One region of the Phreatobacter sp. GW821-FHT04C01 genome, then DNA from elsewhere that is predicted to be linked to it. Evidence: riboswitches for the same ligand, from Rfam matches in the RefSeq annotation. Region 1 holds a riboswitch; each other region holds the start of a gene.
The links. Region 1 has a riboswitch for cobalamin ahead of AC07WJ_RS30385 (ribonucleoside-diphosphate reductase subunit alpha). Riboswitches for the same ligand answer to the same signal wherever they lie in the genome.
Positions count from the first base shown of each region.

Region 1 (7,153 bases):
GACGGGTGACGGCCTTGACCGGCCTGTCGGGGAAATGCTGTCTGGCCTGCTCCTTCCAGAAATTCAGGAGCTCGGCGAAATAGGCGGGGTCGTCGCGCAAGACCGTCTGGGCGATCATGCCACGGATCATGCACATGCTGGCGTTCATCACGGTGCGGGTGCGCTCCGGGTCGGTGCCGCGGCTGGCCGCCAGGGCCATCCAGATGGCGTCGAGGCCGGAATGGAAGTCCTTCACCACGGGTACGAGGCGTGCCCTGAAGTCGTCATTGTGGCGGGCTTCCGGCAGATATTCCATGGTCACGTAGAACAGCCGGTCCGACATGATCTTCCAGAGATAGTCGACGATCTCGTCGCTCGACCCGCCGCGCGCATTGATGTCCTCGGCGAAGCGGTGGAGATCTTCGGTGACCAGGCCGAGCATGCGCGCGATGGCCGAGGTGACGAGATCTTCGCGGCTGGAAAAATGGTGGGTCAGCGCGCCGCGCGACACGCCCGCATAGGCCGCGATCTCAGGGGTCGGCATGCGCGAGATGCCGCGGTCGTGCAACAGGTCGATGGCCGCTTCGAGCAGACGCGCCGAGGTCTCGGCGCTGCGCTCCTGCTGTGATCGTCTCTCGCGACGTTCCGCCAAAACCGACCGCCCCCCGCGACCTGGATGATGATGGAGGCGGAGAAAGCCACATCACAAACAAACATGCAAGTTTGTTTTTAAGTCGGAAGATGCCGTGCTTTCGGGCAGGGTGCTCGGTCGCGAGTCTTTGAGCGCGTGGCGGGTGAATGGGCGAAAAAGCGCAACCAAATCAAGCCTCTCCCAAAGGGAGAGGGGGGCATCGGCAGAAGCAATTGCTTCTGCCTGACGTCAGCTGCCGGGTGAGGGGCCGTCCATCTCCGGATAACGCGGCATGCGCAACGAGCATCGACCTCAGTTCTGAACGCTTACGGCCCTCACCCGGCGCCTGACGGCGCCACCCTCTCCCTTTGGGAGAGGGTTGATTCAGCGGGGCTTTTCCCGTTGGCGGGCCTCACCCCTTACCCCCTCACTCCCAGCTCAGCGCACCGCCGTTCTGGTATTCGATGACCCGCGTCTCGAAGAAGTTCTTCTCCTTCTTCAGGTCCATGGCTTCCGACATCCAGGGGAAGGGATTGTCGGTCTCGGCGAAGACCGGGGCGAGGCCGAGCTGGGCGCAGCGCCGGTTGGCGATGAAATGCATATATTGCTCGCACAGTCCGGCATTCAGCCCGAGGAAGCCGCGCGGCATGGTGTCCCGGCCATAGGCGGCCTCGATCTCGGCGCCGTCCTTCAGCATTTGCCGCAGCTCGTCCTGGAATGCCTTGGTCCAGAGATGCGGGTTCTCCGCCTTGATCTGGTTGATGACGTCGATGCCGAAATTCAGGTGAATGCTCTCGTCGCGCAGGATGTATTGATATTGCTCGGCGATCCCGACCATCTTGTTGCGCCGGCCGAGCGACAGGATCTGCGCGAAGCCGGTGTAGAACCACATGCCCTCGAACACGACGTAGAAGGCGACGAGGTCGCGCAGGAAGGCCTGGTCGGCCGCCGGCGTCCCCGTCTTGAAGTCGGGATCGTCGAGGCTCTGGGTATGTTTCAAGGCCCAGGCGGCCTTGTCGGTGATCGACGGCACCTCCCGGTACATGTTGAACAATTCGCCCTCGTCGAGTCCGAGGCTCTCGACGATATATTGGAAGGTATGGGTGTGGACCGCCTCCTCGAAGGCCTGGCGCAGGAGATATTGCCGGCATTCCGGGTTGGTCAGGTGACGATAGATCGCCAGCACGATATTGTTGGCGACCAGGCTTTCGGAGGCCGCGAAGAAGCCGAGATTGCGCTTGATGGCGCGCCGCTCGTCCTCGGTCAGCCCGTCTTTCGACTTCCACAGCGCGATATCGGCCTGCATCGACACTTCGGTGGGCATCCAGTGATTGTTGCAGCCGGAGAGATATTTTTCCCAGGCCCAGCGATATTTCAGCGGCAGGAGCTGGTTCACGTCGGCGCGGGCATTGATCATCGCCTTGTCGTCGACCGAGACGCGCTGGCCGCCGCGGTCGATGACGCCGAGGCCGGTGGCGTCGGCCGCCGCCGGCAATGCCGTCGCTGGCAGGCTGGGATGGAGGGCAGGGGTGGCTTTGGGTTCGGACCAGTCGAGCATGGCGAGGCCTTGAGACGAGGGGGCCTCCGCGCCGGTGTGGCGCGACGGAGGCTGGAAAGGGGGGAGCCCGGGCCGAGACCCGGGCGAATGCTGTGGCTGCCGGCCTATTGGCAGGCTTCGCAGGTCGGGTCGTCGATGGCGCAAGCCTGGCCCCAGGCTGCCCCTGCGGCGCCGCTCACGATGATCGCGGCGGCGGCCGTCGGGATGGTCGACGACACGGCATTGAGTTTGCCGTCGGTGCCCTTGAGCGTGGATTTCTCCACATGGGTCGCGCTCAGCGATCGCAGGTAATAGGTCGTCTTCAGGCCGAGCCGCCAGGCCAGGCGATAGGCCTCATCGAGCTTCCTGCCCGATGGCTGGGCCATGTAGAGGTTGAGCGACTGCCCCTGGTCGATCCATTTCTGCCGGCGCGCGGCGGCCCGGATCAGCCAGCTGGGTTCGATTTCGAAGGATGTCGCATAGAGCGCCTTGAGATCGTCGGGAATGCGATCGATCCGGGTCAGCTTGCCGTCATAATATTTGAGGTCCGAAACCATCACCTCATCCCACAGGCCGCGGGCTTTCAGGTCATGGACGAGGTCGGCGTTCACCACCGTGAAGTCGCCCGACATGTTCGCCTTGACGTAGAGCTGGCTGTAGGACGGCTCGATCGACTGCGACACTCCGACAATGTTGGAGATGGTGGCGGTCGGCGCGATGGCCATGCAGTTGGAATTGCGCATTCCGGTGGTGACGACGCGGGCGCGCAGCGCGTCCCAGTCCATGGTCGATGAGCGATCGAGCTCGATGTCGCCGTCGCGCGCCTCGCTGAGCAGTTCGAGAGAGTCGATCGGCAGGATGCCTTTCGACCAGAGCGAGCCCTCGAAGCTCGGATAGCGGCCGCGCTCGGCGGCAAGGTCGACCGAAGCCGAGATGGCAAGCCAGCTGATGGCCTCCATCGACGTGTCGGCGAATGCAATGGCGCCTTCGGACGCCGCGGGCAGCCGCAGCAGTTGCAGGGCGTCCTGGAAACCCATGATCCCCAGGCCGACGGGCCGATGGCGCAGGTTCGATCGGCGGGCTTCCGGGATCGTGTAGAAATTGATGTCGACGACATTGTCGAGCATGCGCATCGCGGTCGCCACCGTCCGGCCGAGCCGGTCGAGGTCGAGGCCCTTGGCGGTGACATGGGCCGCCAGGTTGATCGAGCCGAGATTGCAGACGGCGACTTCGTCCGCCGAGGTGTTGAGGGTGATCTCGGTGCACAGGTTCGAGGAGTGGACGACACCGGCATGCTGCTGCGGCGAGCGCAGATTGCAGGCATCCTTGAAGGTGATCCAGGGATGGCCTGTTTCAAACAGCATGGTCAGCATCTTGCGCCAAAGGTCGACGGCGGCGACACGCCTGAACACCTTGATCTCGCCTCGGTCGGCCTTGGCCTCATAGGTCTCGTAGGCCAGCTTGAAGGGCTTGCCGTAGAGATCGTGCAGGTCGGGAACCTCGTCCGGCGAAAACAGCGTCCACCGTCCGCCGGCCAGGACGCGCTGCATGAACAGGTCCGGGATCCAGTTGGCCGTGTTCATGTCGTGGGTGCGGCGGCGATCGTCACCGGTATTCTTGCGCAGATCGAGGAATTCCTCGATGTCGACGTGCCAGGTTTCGAGATAGGCGCAGACCGCGCCCTTGCGCTTGCCGCCCTGGTTGACGGCGATCGCGGTGTCGTTGGCAACCTTCAGGAAGGGGACCACGCCCTGGCTTTCACCATTGGTGCCCTTGATATGGGCTCCCAGGCCACGCACCGGCGTCCAGTCATTGCCGAGGCCGCCGGAATATTTGGCGAGCAGGGCATTGTCCTTCACAGCCTTGAAGATGCCGTCGAGATCGTCGGATACGGTGGTCAGGAAACAGGATGAGAGCTGCGGCCGGGGCGTGCCCGCATTGAACAGGGTCGGCGTCGAGGCCATGAAGTCGAAAGACGACAGGAGGTTGTAGAATTCGATCGCCTTGGCCTCGCGATCGATCTCGCGCACCGCCAGCCCCATGGCGACCCGCATGAAGAAGGCCTGGGGCAATTCGAACCGATGGCCCCGCACGTGCAGAAAATAGCGATCATAGAGCGTCTGCAGGCCGAGATAGTCGAACTGCAGGTCGCGCTCGGGCTTGATGGCGGCGGCAAGCCGGGGGAGATCGAAGCGCGTGAGTTCGGCATCGACCAGTTCATTGGCGATGCCGACGCGAACATAACCTTGCATGTATTCGCCGTAACGCTCGGCCATTTCGGCCTGCGTCGCCTGCCCCGGTCGATTGAACACGAAGCTCAGGGCTTCGCGGCGCAATTTGTCGAGCAGGAGGCGGGCGCTGACCTTGGAATAATTCGGCTCGGTCTCGACCAGCGTACGCGCCGCCAGGATGGGCGCTTGCGCCAGCTCGTCGAGCGAGATGCCGTCATAGAGATTGCGATGGGCCTCCGTGATCACCGCGTCGGCATCGACGCCGTCGAGGCCCGAAACGGCCTCCCGGACGATGCGGGCGAGCCTGTCGGCATCGAGCGGCACCCGCTCGCCCGCGGCATTGGTCATGCTGAGCGCGCTGGCCGGCGCGGACGCGACCTGCGCACCGGCCAGCGCACGCTCCCGGGCGCGCTCGTCGCGATAGAGAACATAGGCGCGCGCCACCTTGTGATGCTCGCCGCGCATCAGGGCGAGCTCGACCTGATCCTGGACATCCTCGATATGGAACGTGCGGCCGGCATCCGCCCGCCGCGTCAGGCCGGAGACGATCTGATCGGTCAGCGTCCCGACGACGTCGTGGATGCGGCGAGAGGCGGCCGCGCCCGTGCCCTCGACGGCCAGGAAGGCCTTGGTCAGCGCCACCGCGATCTTGGCGGGGTCGAAGGGGGTGACGCCGCCATTGCGGCGGATCACCTGATAGCCCGGTTCGCTCGCCGGCCTGGCGGCGGCGAGGGACGTGTGCGGAAGAGCGCTCGGCGCGGCTTCGGATTCAATCAACAGAGACATCGGCAGACCCCAGAGAGTGTGGGGGCTTGGGCCAAAAGGACGCCGCCGGAAACAGGACGGCGCGATCGCCCTCCCGCTGATGCAAGCGACCCACCAGGACACCCCGCCCGTGGACGTTCAAGATGTCGGGGCAGGTCTCCTGGCTCACGGGTCGTCGGGCTGTCTGGCCTTCCCGAAGCCCTCCTGGACCTCAGTGACACGTCTCGACAGCGTCTCGCCGTTTACAGTTGCGGGGGCAGCTCCGGCTTCGATGCGAACGGCATCTCACCGGATTCCCTCTTAGCTCCCGGTGCGACTCAGGAGAACCTCGACCGCTACATATAGCGGCCGACTCGCGTTCAATGTCAATGGATTGTGTTTTGGCGGCGGGCGGTTCTTGCCGACACGATGACCTGGGTATCACAGGCATTTAACGACATAAAGATATCCTTATGTATTCTTGACTTTTTTCGCCTGCTGCCGCCAAATGGAGGTGTCGTGGTTCTGCGGATCCGTCCGGGTCCGGAGCTAAGAGGGAATCCGGTACGCCCCAGGGCCAGGCCGGAGCTGCCCCCGCAACTGTAAGCGGTGAGCCGCTGTTCATCTCGCGTCACTGGGGCCTGAAGGTCTCGGGAAGGCCGAACAGCAGCATTGACCCGCGAGCCAGGAGACCTGCCTCGACCTGATAACGTCCACGGGCGGGGTGTCCGGTGTGTCGCTTGCAAAGCGGGACGCCATGCGTCCCGACAGCCTGCTTGCGGCCGCTTGGCCTTCGCCCCAGCAAACGGGGTTTGCCAATGTCGTCTCTGTCTCTGCCTGTTGCCACTCTCGGCGTGCCGCGCATCGGCGCCCGGCGCGAATTGAAATCAGCTCTGGAAGGTTATTGGTCCGGCAAGATCGACGGGCCGCAACTGCTGGCGGCGGCGGCCAATCTCCGCGCGCGCCACTGGGCGCTGCAGCAGGCGCAAGGTGTCACCGTCATTCCGTCGAACGATTTCTCGCTTTACGACCACGTCCTCGACACCAGCGTCATGGTCGGCGCCATCCCTGAGATCTACGGCTGGCGCGGCGGCAAGGTGGCGCTCGCGACCTATTTCGCCATGGCGCGCGGCAGCGAGGCACCGGCCGGGCACGCGGACCACGCGGCGGCCTGCGGCTGCGGCCCTGCGGCGACAGGTGTTCCGGCGCTCGAAATGACCAAATGGTTCGACACCAACTATCATTACATGGTGCCCGAATTCGAACGCGGGCAGGAATTCTCGCTGGCCTCGACCAAGCCGCTCGATGAATTCCTGGAGGCCCAGGCACTGGGCATCCAGACCCGTCCGGTGCTGCTCGGGCCGGTGACCTATCTGAAGCTTGGCAAGGCCAAGGACGGTGCCTTCGATCCCTTGTCCCTGCTGCCCGACCTGGTGCCTGTTTATATCGACATCCTGCGCCGGCTCGCCGCCAACGGCGCCGAATGGGTACAGCTCGACGAACCCTGCCTGGCGCTTGATCTCGACGATGCCGCGCGCCTCGCGTTGCGCAACTGCTACCAGACTCTCGCACGCGCGCTGCCCGACCTGAAGATCATGCTGGCGAGCTATTTCGGTGCTCTCGGCAACAATCTCGATACGGCCTTCGGCATGCCGGTCGCCGGCCTCCATGTCGATCTCGTCCGCGCGCCCGACCAACTCGACCGGGTGCTGGCCAAGGCGCCGCGCGGGCTGGTGCTGTCGCTCGGTATCATCGACGGCCGCAATGTCTGGCGCGCCGACCTGCCGCGTCTGCTCGACCGGCTCGAGCCGGTGGTGGCCAGGCGGGGCACCGATCACATCGAGATCGCGACCTCCTGTTCCCTGTTGCACGTGCCCGTCGATCTTGCGCTGGAAACCGGGCTCGATCCCGACCTGAAGGACTGGCTCGCCTTCGCGGCCCAGAAAATGGCCGAGCTCGCGACGCTCGGCCGCGCGCTGGCCGGTGGTCGTGGCACCGTGGCCGAAGTGCTGGCGGCGTCGGCCGAGGCAT
Region 1 is NZ_JBWKTP010000010.1:271,706-278,858, forward strand. It holds gene AC07WJ_RS30375 (TetR/AcrR family transcriptional regulator) at 1-631, opposite strand, end outside; gene AC07WJ_RS30380 (ribonucleotide-diphosphate reductase subunit beta) at 1,038-2,168, opposite strand; gene AC07WJ_RS30385 (ribonucleoside-diphosphate reductase subunit alpha) at 2,273-5,164, opposite strand; cobalamin riboswitch at 5,277-5,489, opposite strand; cobalamin riboswitch at 5,626-5,837, shown strand; gene metE (5-methyltetrahydropteroyltriglutamate--homocysteine S-methyltransferase) at 5,941-7,153, shown strand, end outside.

Region 2 (7,153 bases), on a different contig from region 1:
TGCAGGACCAGCGCCAGCTTCTCGATGCCGGCGACCACGCGCGGCCCGGGAATCAGGAATTCGGCGCGCGATACCGCGAAGATGCGCTTCTCCTTGAGCGCCCTGAGGCTCGACCAGCCGGAGCGGCCGAACAGGTCCTGCATGTCGGCGGCCGAACCGGCGAACAGCACGACGTCGGGATCGGCGCGCAGGATCGCTTCGGGTGACACCTGCGACAGCATCTGGGCCCGGTCGAAGGCGAGATCGCCGCCCGCCGCGACCATCGCATCGGCGGTGTAGCTGCCGGGGCGGGCGATCAGCAGCATGCCGGTGGCAACCCGTCCGGTGATCATGACGATGCGCGGCCGGCGCTTGCCGGCGATGCGGGCGGCCACCGCGTCGAGGCGTGCCTGCAAGGCGCCGGTCACCGCCGCGCCCCTGTCGGGCACGCCGGTGACATCGGCAACCAGCCGGATATTGGCCATGACCTCGGGAATGGAGCGGTGGGTCAGCACGATGATGGGAATGCCGAGCCGTTCCATGGGATCGACCAATTGGTTCACCGCCTGGCGCGCCGGCGTGACGACCACGAGGTCGGGGCGCTGGCGCACCACCCGGTCGACCGAAAAGCCGAGCCGGCCGCCAACGGTGGGGCGGCCGACCACCTCAGGCGGAAAACGGGTGTAGGTCTCGATGCCGACGATCCGTTCGGTCAGCCCAAGCGAGGCGACCAGCTCGGTGTTCGAGGCGAAGATGGTGACGAGGCGCGTCGGCGGCCGCGCGAACATGACCCGCCGCCCCAGCGCATCGACGATGGGGGCCTGCTCCGCCGCCAAAGCCGGGGGGACGGCCGGCGCGACCACGAGCGCCAGTCCAAGACATGCCGCCGGGACCGCCCTTCCCGTCACGATCAGAACCTCGCTTGCATGCCGACGATGAATTCCCGGCCCGGCATGGAATTGCCCATATTGCCGATGCCATTGGTATTGGCATTGGTCGGATTGCCGATGAAGGGCTGCTGGTCGAGCGCGATGAAAAGGGCGTGCTGGTTGATGTTGAAGATATTGTTGACCGCGGCATAGGCGGTCAGGCCCTTGCGCAATTCGCCCTCGAGCCGGGCATTCCACACCCAGAAGGCCGGCTTCCGGTGAATATAGCTGGAATTCGGTTCGCCGGCCGGGATCAGCAAGGGCTCCTCGGTATTGTACCAGAGCGGTCCGCGCAGGATACCGGTGACGGAAAACGTCCAGGGGATCGCCACGCCGGTGCGCTGGCCGAAACGCGTGCCGATCGCAGCCTGGTACTGATACATGCGCTCGACCTGGTTGCTGTTGGCGGTGGCCGCCGCGCCGCCGTCGCGCATGAAGAAATTGTAGCCGCCATTCGCCGTCATCGACCAGTGCCAGCCATTGGCCTGGGCGGAGAAGGCGCGCAGCACGTCGAGGCCGAATTGCAGCTCGATGCCGCGCACGGTCACGTCGCCGGGATTGTTGACATAGTCCGAGGTGGTGCTCGAACCCGGTCGGAGCTTGGTGACGATCCGGTTCGAGATGACGTTCTGGAACAGCGCGGCGTCGAGGCTCCAGCCGTTCAGTGCGAAGGTGGCGCCGACCTCGTACTGGCGGCTGGTCTCCGGCTTCAGGTTCGGATTGCCGAAGATCTGGGTGCCGACCAGGACGGTGTAATTGCCGGCGAGTTCGGTCGCCGTCGGCGAACGGAAGCCGGTGGACACGCCGGTGCGGAAGCTCAGGTAGTCGGTCGCCCGGTAGGTGCCGCCGACCGTATAGGTGGTGGCGTCATAAGGGCGGCTTCCGGTCGCCTGGTTGGCGAGGTTCGGCGTCGTATCGAAACTGGTCGAGCCGCGGGTGTGGCGGACACCGGCACGCAGGATCAGCCGGTCGTCGAACAGGCGCTGGCTGTTCTCGGCATAGAAGGCCATGACCGAGTCGGTCTGGTTGTTGTCCTGGGGCGACACCTGCGCCAGGTTGATCGCGGGATTGACGCTTTCGCGGTAGCGCTGCGAGCGGAGCCAGCTGCGCTCGGCGTCGAACCCGAGAAGCAGTTCGTTGCCGGCCCAGAGGTTGAAGATCGGCTGGAACCGGAGCCCCATGATGTCGAGGTGGCGGCGGTTGAGATCGAGCCGGGTGCGTTGCGCGACGGTCGCCGAATTGGGCGCCGCCCAGCGGAACACGTCGCGGTCCGACACCAGGTAGGTATGCGCGGTCCAGCGGGCGAAATCGGTGTCGGTCTTGCCGGAATAGACGAAATCGAACGAGGCATTGGTGCGTTCGTCGCGGTTGAACGTGCTCCAGGACGAGCCGCGGAAACCGGCATCGTAGATGCCGTCCGACCGCACGGTGACGTCGACGCGGTGGTTGTCGTTGATCTGGCGGCCGAAGGCGCCGGTGATTCCGAGCCGCTGGTACTGGGTATTGGCCATCAGGCCGCCGCCGGCTCCCGAATGGTAGCTGTCGCGCCGGCCGCCGGAAATGCCGACATAATAATCGTTGCCGTTGCTCTGGCCGGCAACATGGCCGCGGCCCTGCAGGAGGCCCCAGGAGCCGCCCTGGATATCGGCGAAATTGCCGGTGGTGTTGCGGCCGTTCTTCAGGATGATGTTGATGACGCCGCCAATCGCCTGGCTGCCATAGATCACCGAGGCCGGGCCGCGGATGACCTCGATGCGGTCGACGTCGGCCGGCGACAGTTTCGAGATATTGGCGGTGCCGGCGCGGCGGCCGTTGATCAGCACCAGGACCTGGCTGCGGAAATCCTTGCCCTGGCCGTCAGTGGCGCCGCCGCGGATGTTGATCGAGGTCTGGCCGGGCGTCCACTCGGAGAAAAAGCCGACGGCGTTCTCGGCGAGCAGTTCGGTGACCGAGCGGGCCGTCGACTGGGTGATGCGCTCGCCTTCGATGACCTGAACGGTACCGGTGATGCGGCTGCGCGGTTCCGGGCGCCCGGTCGAGGTCACCACGATCTCGTCGAGAATGGTCGGCGTATTCTGGGTCTGCTGGGCAAAAGCCGGGGCCGCGGCACCGGCGAGCAACAGGACAGCAATAGCCGGCGCGGCCGCGCGCGGCGAAGACATGGACATGGATCGGCTCCTCCGGCCCTCCGCCGGCATGGGTTACAGTCGATCCTCGGCCGGTCTCCTGGCTCGCGGGTCAGGCGCCGCTTCCCCTTCCCGGCCCGAAGGCCAGTGGTTTGTCGAAGAGCGCTATCCGCTTACAGTTGCGGGGGCAGCCGCGGCCTTGTGCTTGAACCAGCACGCACCGCATTCCCGTTTCACTCCCTGCGAAGGGAGCACCGAAGATTCGCTTAACGAAACACAAATAGGCGTTTGCCGCAATGCGGCCTCATTCCGTTTCGCACAGGCAGATGCGGGATGAGTGTGGGGGATGATCTGGCCCGGCGCCTGGGTCGATCCCCTGCGCTTCCCTCACCGGCCATTCTCGTCCCGGCCAGGCTGGTCCCGGCCATCCACCAATTCGGCACGGTCGATCGTGGAGATCGGATCCCATCGGAGCTGCGACCCGGTCGCGGCAAGATGCCCGCAGCGGCACGGGGCGAAACATCCCGCCGCAAGAGAAGTCGTGGATGCCCGGGACAGGCCCGGGCAAGACGATGCGTGGAGGTAGCGCCGTCGAGACCCGGGCGGCCCAGCCAGGAGGCGGCGCGATCGACGCCCCGGCGATCATCGGCGGCCGCTTCGGCCGTGCCGTCAGGCCGCCGGCCCGGCGTCCGGCGCCTGCCACCAGGTGGTGATCGTGGCAAGGTCCGGGCGCTTGCGTTCGGCGGGCGCCTCCCTGGCGGTGCCGATATGGACGACGCCGGCGATCCTTTCGCCCGGCACCAATCCCAGAAGCGCATGGGCGCCGGGGCTATAGGCGGCCCAGCCGGTCAGCCAGGTCGCGCCGAAGCCGAGCGCATGGGCGGCGGTGAGCAGGTTCATGCAGGCGGCGCCGGCCGACAGGTCCTGTTCCCAGGAGGGAATGCGTGCGGCTGCGTCGCTGCGGCTGACGACGATGACGATGACCGGCGCATAGGTGAAGACGCGCGACATGATGCCGGCGAATTTGGCGCGCTTTTCGGCGTCCATCGCCTCGTTCTCGGCGGCATAGAGTTCGGCGAAGCGGGCGCCGGCGTCGGAACGGGCCTGGCCCTCGACCACGATGAAACGCCAGGGTTCGAGGACACCGTGATCGGGCACGCGGGCGGCAATGGTCAGGAGCCGCTGCAGTTCGGCGGCACTGGGCCCCGGTTCGCTCAGCATGGTCATGCCGACCGACCGGCGCGTCTCGAGCAAGGCGAGAAGCGCCTCGCCTGCCCCGCCTTGGGGGCCGTCGGGCGTCATGACGGCGTTGGTCGCCTGGTTGTCCATGCTGTCTGCCTTTGCTGGCCGCCGGTCGCCGCGTCGGGCGTCCGGACGGCGATGGGGTATGGCGGCCGAGGCCGCCGAAATCCTGCGAGACTCAGGCCCGCCCGAGCGCCTGCATGAGCCGGAGATCGGTGACCTGTGGCAAGGGGATCATCGCCGCCAACGCCGCCTGCAGGGCTTCGACATCCGCGCTCGCGTCGGGCTGCCAGCCGCAGGGACAGGGATTGTCGCCGCGATGGGCCTCCGCGACCTCCTGATAGACCGAACCGAGCGCCATGGCGACCAGGCCGAGCACGGTGATCGGCGGCAATTGGGTGGTGCGAAGCGCATTGCAGAAGGCCACCATGATGGTCTGGTGGAATTCGGCGCGGGCAGCGTCGGTCGGGTCCTTGAGGCCTGGTTCAGCTTGCATGATCGGCATCTCCTGCGGCCGGCAGCGCGTTCGCCAGCCCGATGGGCAGTCTGGCGAGCCATTCGCGGCGGGGCACGAGCCAGAGCCATAGGCGCGAATGTCGAGATGTGCAAGCTATTGGATTTACAAGAGAAATAGAACAATTCGAAACTGGCGCGGCCAGTGTCCGCAACCAGCCGGGCCCGTTCCGGCCGCCTCAGGCCCGTCCGGACCGGGCGAGCGCCGCGACAAGGTCATCGAGGCTCGGCGCGAACCAGAGGTCGTTGCGCCGCTCCGCCTCGCGCACCCAGTCGCGCAAGGCGCTGCTCGCGGCGAGGTGCTCCGAGATGTCGCCGATGACGGCGAGCTTCAGCCGATAATTGACCGCCTTCTGGGCGATCGCACCGGCGAGGCCCGAGCGGAGCTGAAAGAAATGGGCGCCGAGGCGCGCGGCAGGGATCGCGAGCATGGACGCGCCTTGCCAGGCGGCCTCGCCGATCAGGTCGGTCGCCTGCCGCTCATCGTCTATGGCTGGTCCGTCGGTGTCGACCAGCAGGATGTGCTCGCCGCCGCGCTCGAGAATTTGGGTCATGCTGCCTGCTGGCCTGTCGCGTCGCCGCCGTCAACTGGCAAGGCAGCATTTCTTGGCCTTCTTGCCACTGCCGCAGGGACAGGGGTCATTGCGCCCGACATGGCGCATCGGATTGGTGACGGGCTCCGCGCGAAACAGATCCGAACTGAACGGGTCGTATCGTTCCTGAAGGCCGGGATGGAGCGGGTCCGTGTCGGCGAGGTCGAACGGGTCCTGAAAATCCGGATCGGACGGCTCGTCGAAAAGCGAGGGATCGCAAGGTTACGAGGATATCGGCGATATAGCCGAGATTGGCGCGGTGAAATCGCTCGATATCGGCGGGGGCACGCTCAGCCTCGGCCAGATCCGCGTCGAAATGACCGCGGGCGATGACATATTTGGGAATGCGGCCATCACGCCAGGCGCTGTCGACGCGCGGGATCATGGGGCGCAGGCCGAGCATGGCTATCGCCTCAAGCCAGCCGACCCAGGCCTGATCATGGTCCGGCGCCAGGCGCTCGTCGTGAAAGCGTTCAAGAAAGGCCACCATCCGGTCGTGCTCGATCCGCCCTTCCCAGATCAGAAAGGTGGCCGCGCCGAACAGCGCTTCGCGCAGGAATTCATCCATATCGCGATCGGCGATCGCCTGGAACAGGCCGTCGGTATCGCCGTCGAAAACCCCGGCGACGATCTGCGACAGGGTTTCGGTGATGGCGTCGCCGAGCAGGTCTTCGACGTCCATGGCCGGGAGGCGCAGCAGGCGCATGACGACCTGCCAAGCCTGGCGGTCCCGCGCTCCGCCGACCAGATGGAGGCCGCGAAAGACGAGCCTCGCCTCCGCGTCGGACAGGATCTCGCCGTCGGCCGCCTTTGCCAGCACGGCGCACAAGGCCGGCCCCGCTTCTTCCACCCTGGCCGTGCACATGGCGACCGCCAGGGCCGGCAATTGCCGCTCTTCGGCCAAGGCGGTCAGATATCGTTCGATCGGGCCGATATCGGGAGCCGCGCCCCTGGCGCGAGCGAAAATCGCCTCCAGCTCATGCTTTTTCATGGCATGTCCTCGCGGACGACCTGGGCAGGCGAACCAGTATCGCATTGGCCCGGCGGTGTTCGCCAGCGGGTGCGGCGCTTTCCACCGAATTGTCAGGCCTGCAGCAATCTCGCCTTGAGCCGACGCCTTTCCTCCGCCGTCAGTTCGCGCTCGACCTCGGGAAGATAGACCCGGCCAATTTCATTGCCCTGTGCCTTGCTCCGCGTGAGCCAAAAAGCCGATTCAACCCGGTCCGCCGCGATGCCGATGCCGAGGTGAAGAGCCACGCCGGTCATCGCCTGGGCTCCCGCATGTCCTTGCCGGGCGGCGCTCAGAAACCAGAAGACGGACCGCTCCGGGTCCCGGTCCACTCCTAGCCCCTCATGGTAGATGGTGCCGAGACGGGCCTGCGCCGCCGCGAGACCCTGGTCGGCCGCCTTCTGCGACCAGGAGCGGGCCGCCTCGTAGAGTTCCGGGTCGTCGTCCGCGAGCAGCAGCCGGCCGAGCGCATCCTGCGCGTCGGCATTCCCGTCTTCGGCCGCCAATTCATAGAATTTGACGGCGCCGGCAAGATTGCCCTCGCCTTCGAACACCGCGCCAATGGCGGCGAGCGATGGCGTCCACCCCTCCTCGGCCGCGGCGAGGAACCATTCCGCCGCCTCGTCCCTCTGCCCGGCCTGAAGCGCCAGGACGCCCAGATTGTGCTTGGCGCGCAGGAACCCCTGTTCCGCCGCACGCGTGAACCAAGCCCGGGCAACCGTCCGGTCCGCCATATTGTCGCAATACCATCGGCCGAGCGTG
Region 2 is NZ_JBWKTP010000004.1:443,773-450,925, forward strand. It holds gene AC07WJ_RS17945 (ABC transporter substrate-binding protein) at 1-887, opposite strand, end outside; gene AC07WJ_RS17950 (TonB-dependent receptor) at 890-3,076, opposite strand; cobalamin riboswitch at 3,108-3,308, opposite strand; gene AC07WJ_RS17955 (nitroreductase family protein) at 3,704-4,363, opposite strand; gene AC07WJ_RS17960 (hypothetical protein) at 4,455-4,772, opposite strand; gene AC07WJ_RS17965 (DUF4180 domain-containing protein) at 4,969-5,343, opposite strand; gene AC07WJ_RS17970 (SEC-C metal-binding domain-containing protein) at 5,374-5,451, opposite strand; gene AC07WJ_RS17975 (DUF1186 domain-containing protein) at 5,429-6,418, opposite strand; gene AC07WJ_RS17980 (tetratricopeptide repeat protein) at 6,466-7,153, opposite strand, start outside.
Region 2: another riboswitch for cobalamin. It lies ahead of AC07WJ_RS17950 (TonB-dependent receptor); the one in region 1 lies ahead of AC07WJ_RS30385 (ribonucleoside-diphosphate reductase subunit alpha).

Region 3 (7,153 bases), on a different contig from region 1:
GCGGTCCGGCGCGACGCCGGCCACCATCGCTCGCCCAATGCCGGCTGGCCGGAGGCGGCCATGGCCGGAGCCCTCGGCCTGAGGCTCGCGGGGCCACGCATCTATGGAACGGTCAAGGTCGAGGACCGCTGGATGGGCAATGGCCGGGCGGAGGCAACGGCGGCCGATATCCGCGCCGCGCTGCGGCTGTACAGGCGGGCTTGCGGCTTGCTGTGGGGACTGGCCGTGATGGGCGGGCTGATCGTCGTCAGCCTGTGAGAGTTAGGCCGACAGGCTCGCACTACGCATTCCGCCTGCACTGTACGTCACCCCCGGCCGAGGCGAAGCCCAGGGGAAGGGGGTGACGTAGAGAATGACGATGCCGGATGGCCCGCTTCGGCTCTCGGCGATCACGTCGTGCGACTTGTAGGAACCCCCTTCATCACCACCCACCAGTCTCACCTCCCCGCCTCCCCCGCGATCGCCCAGAGCCGCTCGATGTCGAGATGGGCTTCCAGATGGGCGGCGAAGCGGTCGAGGATGTCGTCGACCAGGGCTTCATAGGCGAGATTGCTGGTGGGGGCGCCGAGCTGGTTGAGCCAGGCGCGACGCTGGGCGTCGTCGGCGAAAAGTCCGTGGATATAGGTGCCGACCACCCTGCCGTCGGCCGACACCGCGCCGTCCAGGCGGCCATCGGTGAGACGGGCGAAGGCGCGCTGCCTGTCGGGGCCCTCGGTCACCCCGAGGTGCATTTCGTAGCCGCTCAGTGGCGCCTCGGGCGTCAGGCTGGTGCCGGTCACCGGGCTCAGGTTCTTGTCCGGGGTCAGCACGGTCTCGACGTCGAGCAGGCCGAGACCGGCGACCTGGCGCGCCGGACCCTCGATGCCGTCGGGGTCGGCGATGGCGCGGCCGAGCATCTGATAGCCGCCGCAAATGCCGAGCACGCGACCGCCACGCCGGACGTGGGCGGCGAGGTCGATGTCCCAGCCCTGCGCGCGCAGGAACAGCAGGTCGTCAATGGTGGTCTTGGAGCCAGGCAAGAGCACCAGCGCGGCCTCGGCCGGGATCGGCATGCCCGGTTCGACCAGGTGAACCTCGACGCCCGGCTCTGTGCGCAGGGGATCGAGATCGTCGAAATTGGCAATGCGTGGCATGACCGGCACGGCGATCATCGTCCGGCCTCTCCCCGCGTCGTCGGCCTGACGCCGCAGCCCCAGGATGTCCTCGGCCGGAAGCAGCCCGGCTTCGGCGAAATGCGGCACGAGGCCGAGCGCCGGCCAGCCGGTGCGCTCGGCAATGATGGCCATGCCGTCGGCGAACAGGCTCGGGTCACCACGAAAGCGGTTGACCACGAAGCCGCGGATCATCGCGGCATCCTCGGGCGCGATCACGACCCGCGTGCCAACAAGGCTCGCGATCACGCCGCCCCGGTCGATATCGCCGACCAGCACGACCGGCGTGTTGGTGGCGCGGGCAAAGCCCATATTGGCGATGTCGCCCGGGCGCAGATTGACCTCGGAAGCCGAGCCGGCACCCTCGACCAGCACCAGGTCCGCTTCGTCGGAGAGATGCTTGAAGGAGCCGAGCACCGCCTCCATCAGGCGCGGTTTCCAGGTCTGGAACGCGCGCGCCTTGGCGGTGCCGACCCGCCTGCCCTGAACGATGATCTGCGAGCCGACCTCGCTTTGCGGCTTCAGCAGGACCGGGTTCATGTGAACGCTCGGCGCAACGAGGGCGGCGCGCGCCTGCAGAGCCTGGGCGCGACCGATCTCGCCGCCATCGGAGGTGACCGCCGCATTGTTCGACATGTTCTGCGGCTTGAACGGGCGCACCTTCAGGCCGCGCCGGGCGAACAGCCGCGCCAGCCCGGCGACGACGAGCGATTTGCCGACATTCGAGCCGGTGCCCTGGATCATCAAGGCGCGGGTCATGGCAGGCCTGCCGGATCTTGCGTGCGGGCTGTCATCGGACCTTCAGTCCCATTTCGGCCAGGAGATCGCCGGCCTGGCCGCGCGAGATGGTCGCGCCCTTGAACTTGCGCGCGTCGTCGAGGCGCAGGCCGCCGAGGTCGGCGCCGCGCAGGTCCGCGCCCTCGAACCGGGCATCGGCGAGATTGGCCTCGCGCAGGCTGGATTCGGCGAAGACGGCGTCGCGGAAATCGCATTTGGTGAGGTCGGCAAGGCTGAGATCGACCTTGGAAAGCCAGGCCTTGCGGAACGAAAAACCCGACAGCCGTGCCGCCGACAGGGTTGTTTCACCGATGCTGGTTCCCGTCGATTTCACATGGCTGAAATCGGCGCCGGTCAGCTTGCAGCCGGTGAAGGCCGCCTGCGAGAGCGATGCGCCGGCGAAGATCGCATTGTTGAAATCGCTCGACTGGAACACCGCCTCGGTGAGTCTGGCGCCGGTGAAATTGGCGAAGGCCCCCTTGCACCCGACGAAGGCCGCGGTTTCGAGCGTCGCGCCGGTCAGGTTGGTCCGCTTGAGAACGCTCGCCTCGAAGCGCCACTCCGTCATGTCGAGATCGGACAGGTCGACGCCTTCGAGATCGCAATGGGCCAGGATCACCGGCCGGCCGGCCGAAACAAATGCCGCCAATTCCGCGCGTGACGGCGAGCTGCCTTCGATGCGGGTGGGTGCGGGGCTCTCAGGGGAAGCACGGGCCATGGGGGCGGCCAACCTCATTCAGTTGAAGCGCGACGACAGGGGGCGTTCGATGTCATGGCGGCTAATGTTTCGTCGCAGCGATCATGACTCTTTGACCGGATGGATCAGGCGACATTTTTCTCAGGATTTGCGATCGTGAAGGGCCGAATTCGTGGATGGCCGGGACAAGCCCGGCCAAGACGGAGAGAGCGCGACGATGACGACTTGGCATCGCTTTCCTATGTTCGCACCGCTTCGTCTGGCCCGGGCGTGACCCGGGCATCCACCCATTCATCTGCTTGCGGCAATCAAGCCATCATAATCACCGCCACGGAACGCTAGAACTCGATTCCCGCCTGGGCCTTCACGCCTTGGGCGAAATGATGCTTCACCAGGGTCATTTCGGTGACCAGGTCGGCGGCTTCGATCAGCTCCGGCTTGGCGTTGCGGCCGGTGACCACGACATGCAGGCCGGGCCGACGGCCGGTCAGCGTCTCGACCACGTCGGCGAGCGGCAGATAGTTGTAGCGCAAGGCGATATTGAGCTCGTCCAGCACCACCAGCCCAATGGTCTCGTCGGCCATCAACTCGCGGGCCTTGGCGAAGGCGCGTTCGGCGGCGGCGATGTCGCGGGCCTTGTCCTGGGTTTCCCAGGTGAAGCCTTCGCCCATGCTGTGCCAGGCGATCCGGTCGCCGAACACGGAAAGCGCTTCCCGTTCGCCGGTCGACCAGGCACCCTTGATGAACTGCACGACGCCGACCCGCCAGCCATGGCCGAGCGCGCGCAGGATCAGCCCGAAGGCGGCCGTCGACTTGCCCTTGCCGGGGCCAGTATTGACGATCAGCAGGCCCTTTTCGAGGGTCTTGGAGGCAACCTCGGCATCCTGCACCGCCTTGCGCTTGGCCATTTTGGCGCGATGGCGCTCGGCCTCCGCGGTTTCATCAGACATGCTCGGCCTCATTTCACGATCATCGGCAATCCCGCCACCATGAAGACCACATGGCTCGCGTCATCGGCAAGTTCCTGGTGCAGCCGCCCGGCCTCGTCGCGAAACCGGCGGGCCAGCGTATTGTCGGGCACGATGCCGAGCCCGACCTCGTTGGACACCAGCACCAGCGGGCCCTTTGCCTGCCGGCAGGCTTCGGCGAGGGCGGCACGCGCGGCGGCGATATCGGCTTCGGCCAGCATGAGATTGGTCAGCCAGAGCGTCAGGCAATCGACCAGGATGGGCATGCCGGCGGGCGCCCCGGCGATGGCGCCGACGAGATCGAGGGGCGCGTCGACGGTCTGCCAGCCGTCGCCGCGGCGGGCGCGATGCTCGGCGATGCGCGCGCGCATCTCGTCGTCATAGGCTTGCGCCGTCGCGACATAGCGCCAGGGCGCCGGCTGCGCCTCGATCAGGCCTTCGGCGTAGCGGCTCTTGCCGGAACGCGCGCCGCCCAGCACCAGGGTCACGGATCGGGTCGGGCTCGGCATAAGGACCTATGGGCTCGCCTGGGGAGTCGGGGGCCGCATCCATTGCAAATCGGCGGGCGCGCCGGTAGTGCTAAATCCCGACGGTGCCTCTCAGACGAGGTGAAAAGGGAACGTGGTGCGACGCCACGGCTGCCCCCGCAACTGTAAACGGCGAACCGAAGCCACAAGCCACTGGGCGCAAGATCCCGGGAAGGCGGCCGAAAGTTTGGACCCGTGAGCCAGGAGACCTGCCGTCACCAGTGCTTCTCATGGGCCCATCGAGCGGGGTGTTTCGATGGCAACCGGTCCGGGCGTTCCGCGCCCGGCTTCGTCCTTGGGAGCGTTTCCGGCGTGAGCCGGCTGCCAGACGGAGTATGCCGTGACCAGATCCCGAAAACCCCTTGCCGCTCGTCCCCCGTTGCCGCTCCGGCCACCGGGCGCCTGAACCGCGCGACCGCCGGATGCCGAACCGCGGGATCGTTTGCGCGCCCGCTTATTCCTTAAAGCCTGCCTGATCACGGACCCATCATGACCCAGCCGAACCCGACCTCCCTGGCCAAAATCCCCTGCACCATCGTCACCGGCTTTCTCGGCGCCGGAAAGACCACGCTGGTGCGCCATCTCCTGGAAAACAATGGCGGCCGCCGGCTCGCCGTCCTGGTCAACGAATTCGGCGATATCGGCTTCGACGGCTCGTTCATCGAGGGCTGCGGCATCAGCGGCTGCACGGCGGAAGACATTGTCGAGCTGCCGAACGGCTGCATCTGCTGCACGGTCGCCGACGATTTCATTCCGGCGCTGGAAAAACTGCTGAACCGGGCCTCGCCGCCCGACCATATCCTGATCGAGACCTCCGGCCTCGCTTTGCCGAAGCCGCTGGTCAATGCCTTCAATTGGCCGGCGATCCGCAACCGCGTCACGGTCGACGGCGTGATCGCCGTGGTCGATGGTCCAGCCGTTGCCGACGGCACCTTTGCCGACGACTCGGAGGCGCTGGCCGCCCAGCGCACGCAAGATGGCGCGGTCGATCACGACAATCCGCTGGAAGAGGTGTTCGAGGACCAGATCCTCTGCGCCGACCTGATCCTGCTCAACAAGAGCGACGCCATCGACCAGGCGACCCGCGACCGGGTCAAGGCCGAGATCCAGGCGCATCTGCCGAAGGCGATCAAGATCGTCGAGACCGCCCATGGCAAGGTCGAGCCGGCCCTGGTGGTCGGGCTCGGCGCCGCCGCCGAAACCGACCTTGCCGGCCGGCCCTCGCATCACGAGACCGAGGAGGACCACGACCACGACGATTTCGAGAGCCATTCCTTCGCGATCGAAGCCGTCGGGGCGCCCGAGATCCTCGCCGCCCGGGTCACCAAGGCGGCGGAAGCCGCCGGCGTCCTGCGCCTGAAGGGCTTCGCCTCGGTCGGTGACAAGCCGATGCGGCTGGTTGTCCAGGGTGTCGGCCGCCGCATCGCCCATCACTACGACCGGGCCTGGACGGCGGGCGAAAGCCGCCAGGGCCGGATCGTGGCGATCGGGCTGAAGGGCTTCGACCGCGCCGCGGTCGAAGCCGCGCTCAACGGCTGAACCCGTACGCGGACCGGCCATGCACATCCTGCCCGCCACCACCGTGACGCTTGACGAGGCCGACCGCGCTGTCGACCTCGGCCAGCCGCCCGGTGACCTGGTGGTGCTCAGCTTCGCCGACAGCGACCTGACGGCGCTGTCGGCGGCGGCAGGCGCGATGCCCGATCTGGCCGTCAGGCTCGCGAGCCTGCGCCAGCTGAGGCATCCGCTGTCGGTCGATCTCTATGTCGAGAAGACCGTCATCGGCTCGCGCTTCGTCCTGGTGCGCCTGCTCGGCGGGCTCGACTACTGGCGATACGGGCTCGACCAGTTGCATGCCGCCTGCCGGGCGGCGGGCATTCCGCTGGCGGTGCTGCCGGGCGACGATCGCGGCGACGAACGCCTGGCCGCCTACAACACCGTCGATGCCACGGCCGCCGGCGACCTCATCCGTTATTTCCAGGCTGGCGGCGGCGCCGACAACATGCGCCGGCTGCTCGGCCGGATCGCCTCCTGTCTCGATCCGCGGGTCGCCGCCGAACCGGCCGTGCCCCTGCCCGCCTTGTTCGCCTGGTCGGCCGCCAAGGGGCCGGAGGCCTGGTCCGCGGCGCTTGCCGCCTGCCCGGCTGACCGGCCTTTCGCCCTGGTGCTGGTCTATCGCTCCAGCGTGACGTCGGGTGATACCGACATCGCGGCGGCGCTCCGCGACGCCTTGAACGCGCGTGGCCTGGCGGCCCTGGTGATCGCGCTGACCAGCCTGAAGGATGCTCCGGCGACCGCCGCGCTCGAAATGCTGATCGCGGCCCGCAAGCCGGCGGTCATCGTCGCCACGACCGCCTTTTCCGCCCGTGACGGCGACGGTTTCGTGCTCGACGGCGCGGATTGCCCGGTCTTGCAAGCCATGCCGGTCGGCAATCCGCGCGAGGCCTGGCTTGCCTCGCCGCGCGGGCTTTCGGCCGTTGACCTCGCCATGCAGGTCGCCTTGCCGGAATTCGACGGCCGGCTCGCCGGTGCCGCGGTCGGCTTCAAGCAGGAGTTCACGGATGCCGCCACCGGCCTCGTCAGCCGCCGGCTGGTTCCGGACGAGGACGGCGTCGCGGCGCTGGCCGATCTGGCGCGGGCCTGGGTGACGCTCGGCCAGAAGCCGGCCGCCGAGCGGCGGCTCGCCCTGGTGCTCTCCGACTATCCGGCGCGCGGCGGCCGGGCGGGCTTCGCCGTCGGCCTCGATACGCCTGAGAGTGTCGCGGTCATTCACGGCCTGCTGGCGGATGCCGGCTACACCGTCGGCGATTGTCCGGCGCCAGCGGCCTTGATGCCTTTGCTGGTCGATGGCGAGGCCGGGTTCGGCGTGCCGCTCGACACCTACGAGGCTTTCGTCGCAGCCCTGCCCGAGGTGGCCCGCGAGGCGCTGTTCGCGGCGCATGGCGCACCGCAGGACGATCCGAGCTTCCAGGATGGCGCTTTTCGGTTCCGGGCCCGCGTGCTGGGCCATTTGCATCTTGCCCTGCAGCCGGC
Region 3 is NZ_JBWKTP010000004.1:424,006-431,158, forward strand. It holds gene cbiB (adenosylcobinamide-phosphate synthase CbiB) at 1-258, shown strand, start outside; gene AC07WJ_RS17855 (cobyric acid synthase) at 438-1,910, opposite strand; gene AC07WJ_RS17860 (pentapeptide repeat-containing protein) at 1,942-2,646, opposite strand; gene cobO (cob(I)yrinic acid a,c-diamide adenosyltransferase) at 2,964-3,575, opposite strand; gene cobU (bifunctional adenosylcobinamide kinase/adenosylcobinamide-phosphate guanylyltransferase) at 3,584-4,102, opposite strand; cobalamin riboswitch at 4,167-4,351, shown strand; gene cobW (cobalamin biosynthesis protein CobW) at 4,610-5,659, shown strand; gene cobN (cobaltochelatase subunit CobN) at 5,679-7,153, shown strand, end outside.
Region 3: another riboswitch for cobalamin. It lies ahead of cobW (cobalamin biosynthesis protein CobW); the one in region 1 lies ahead of AC07WJ_RS30385 (ribonucleoside-diphosphate reductase subunit alpha).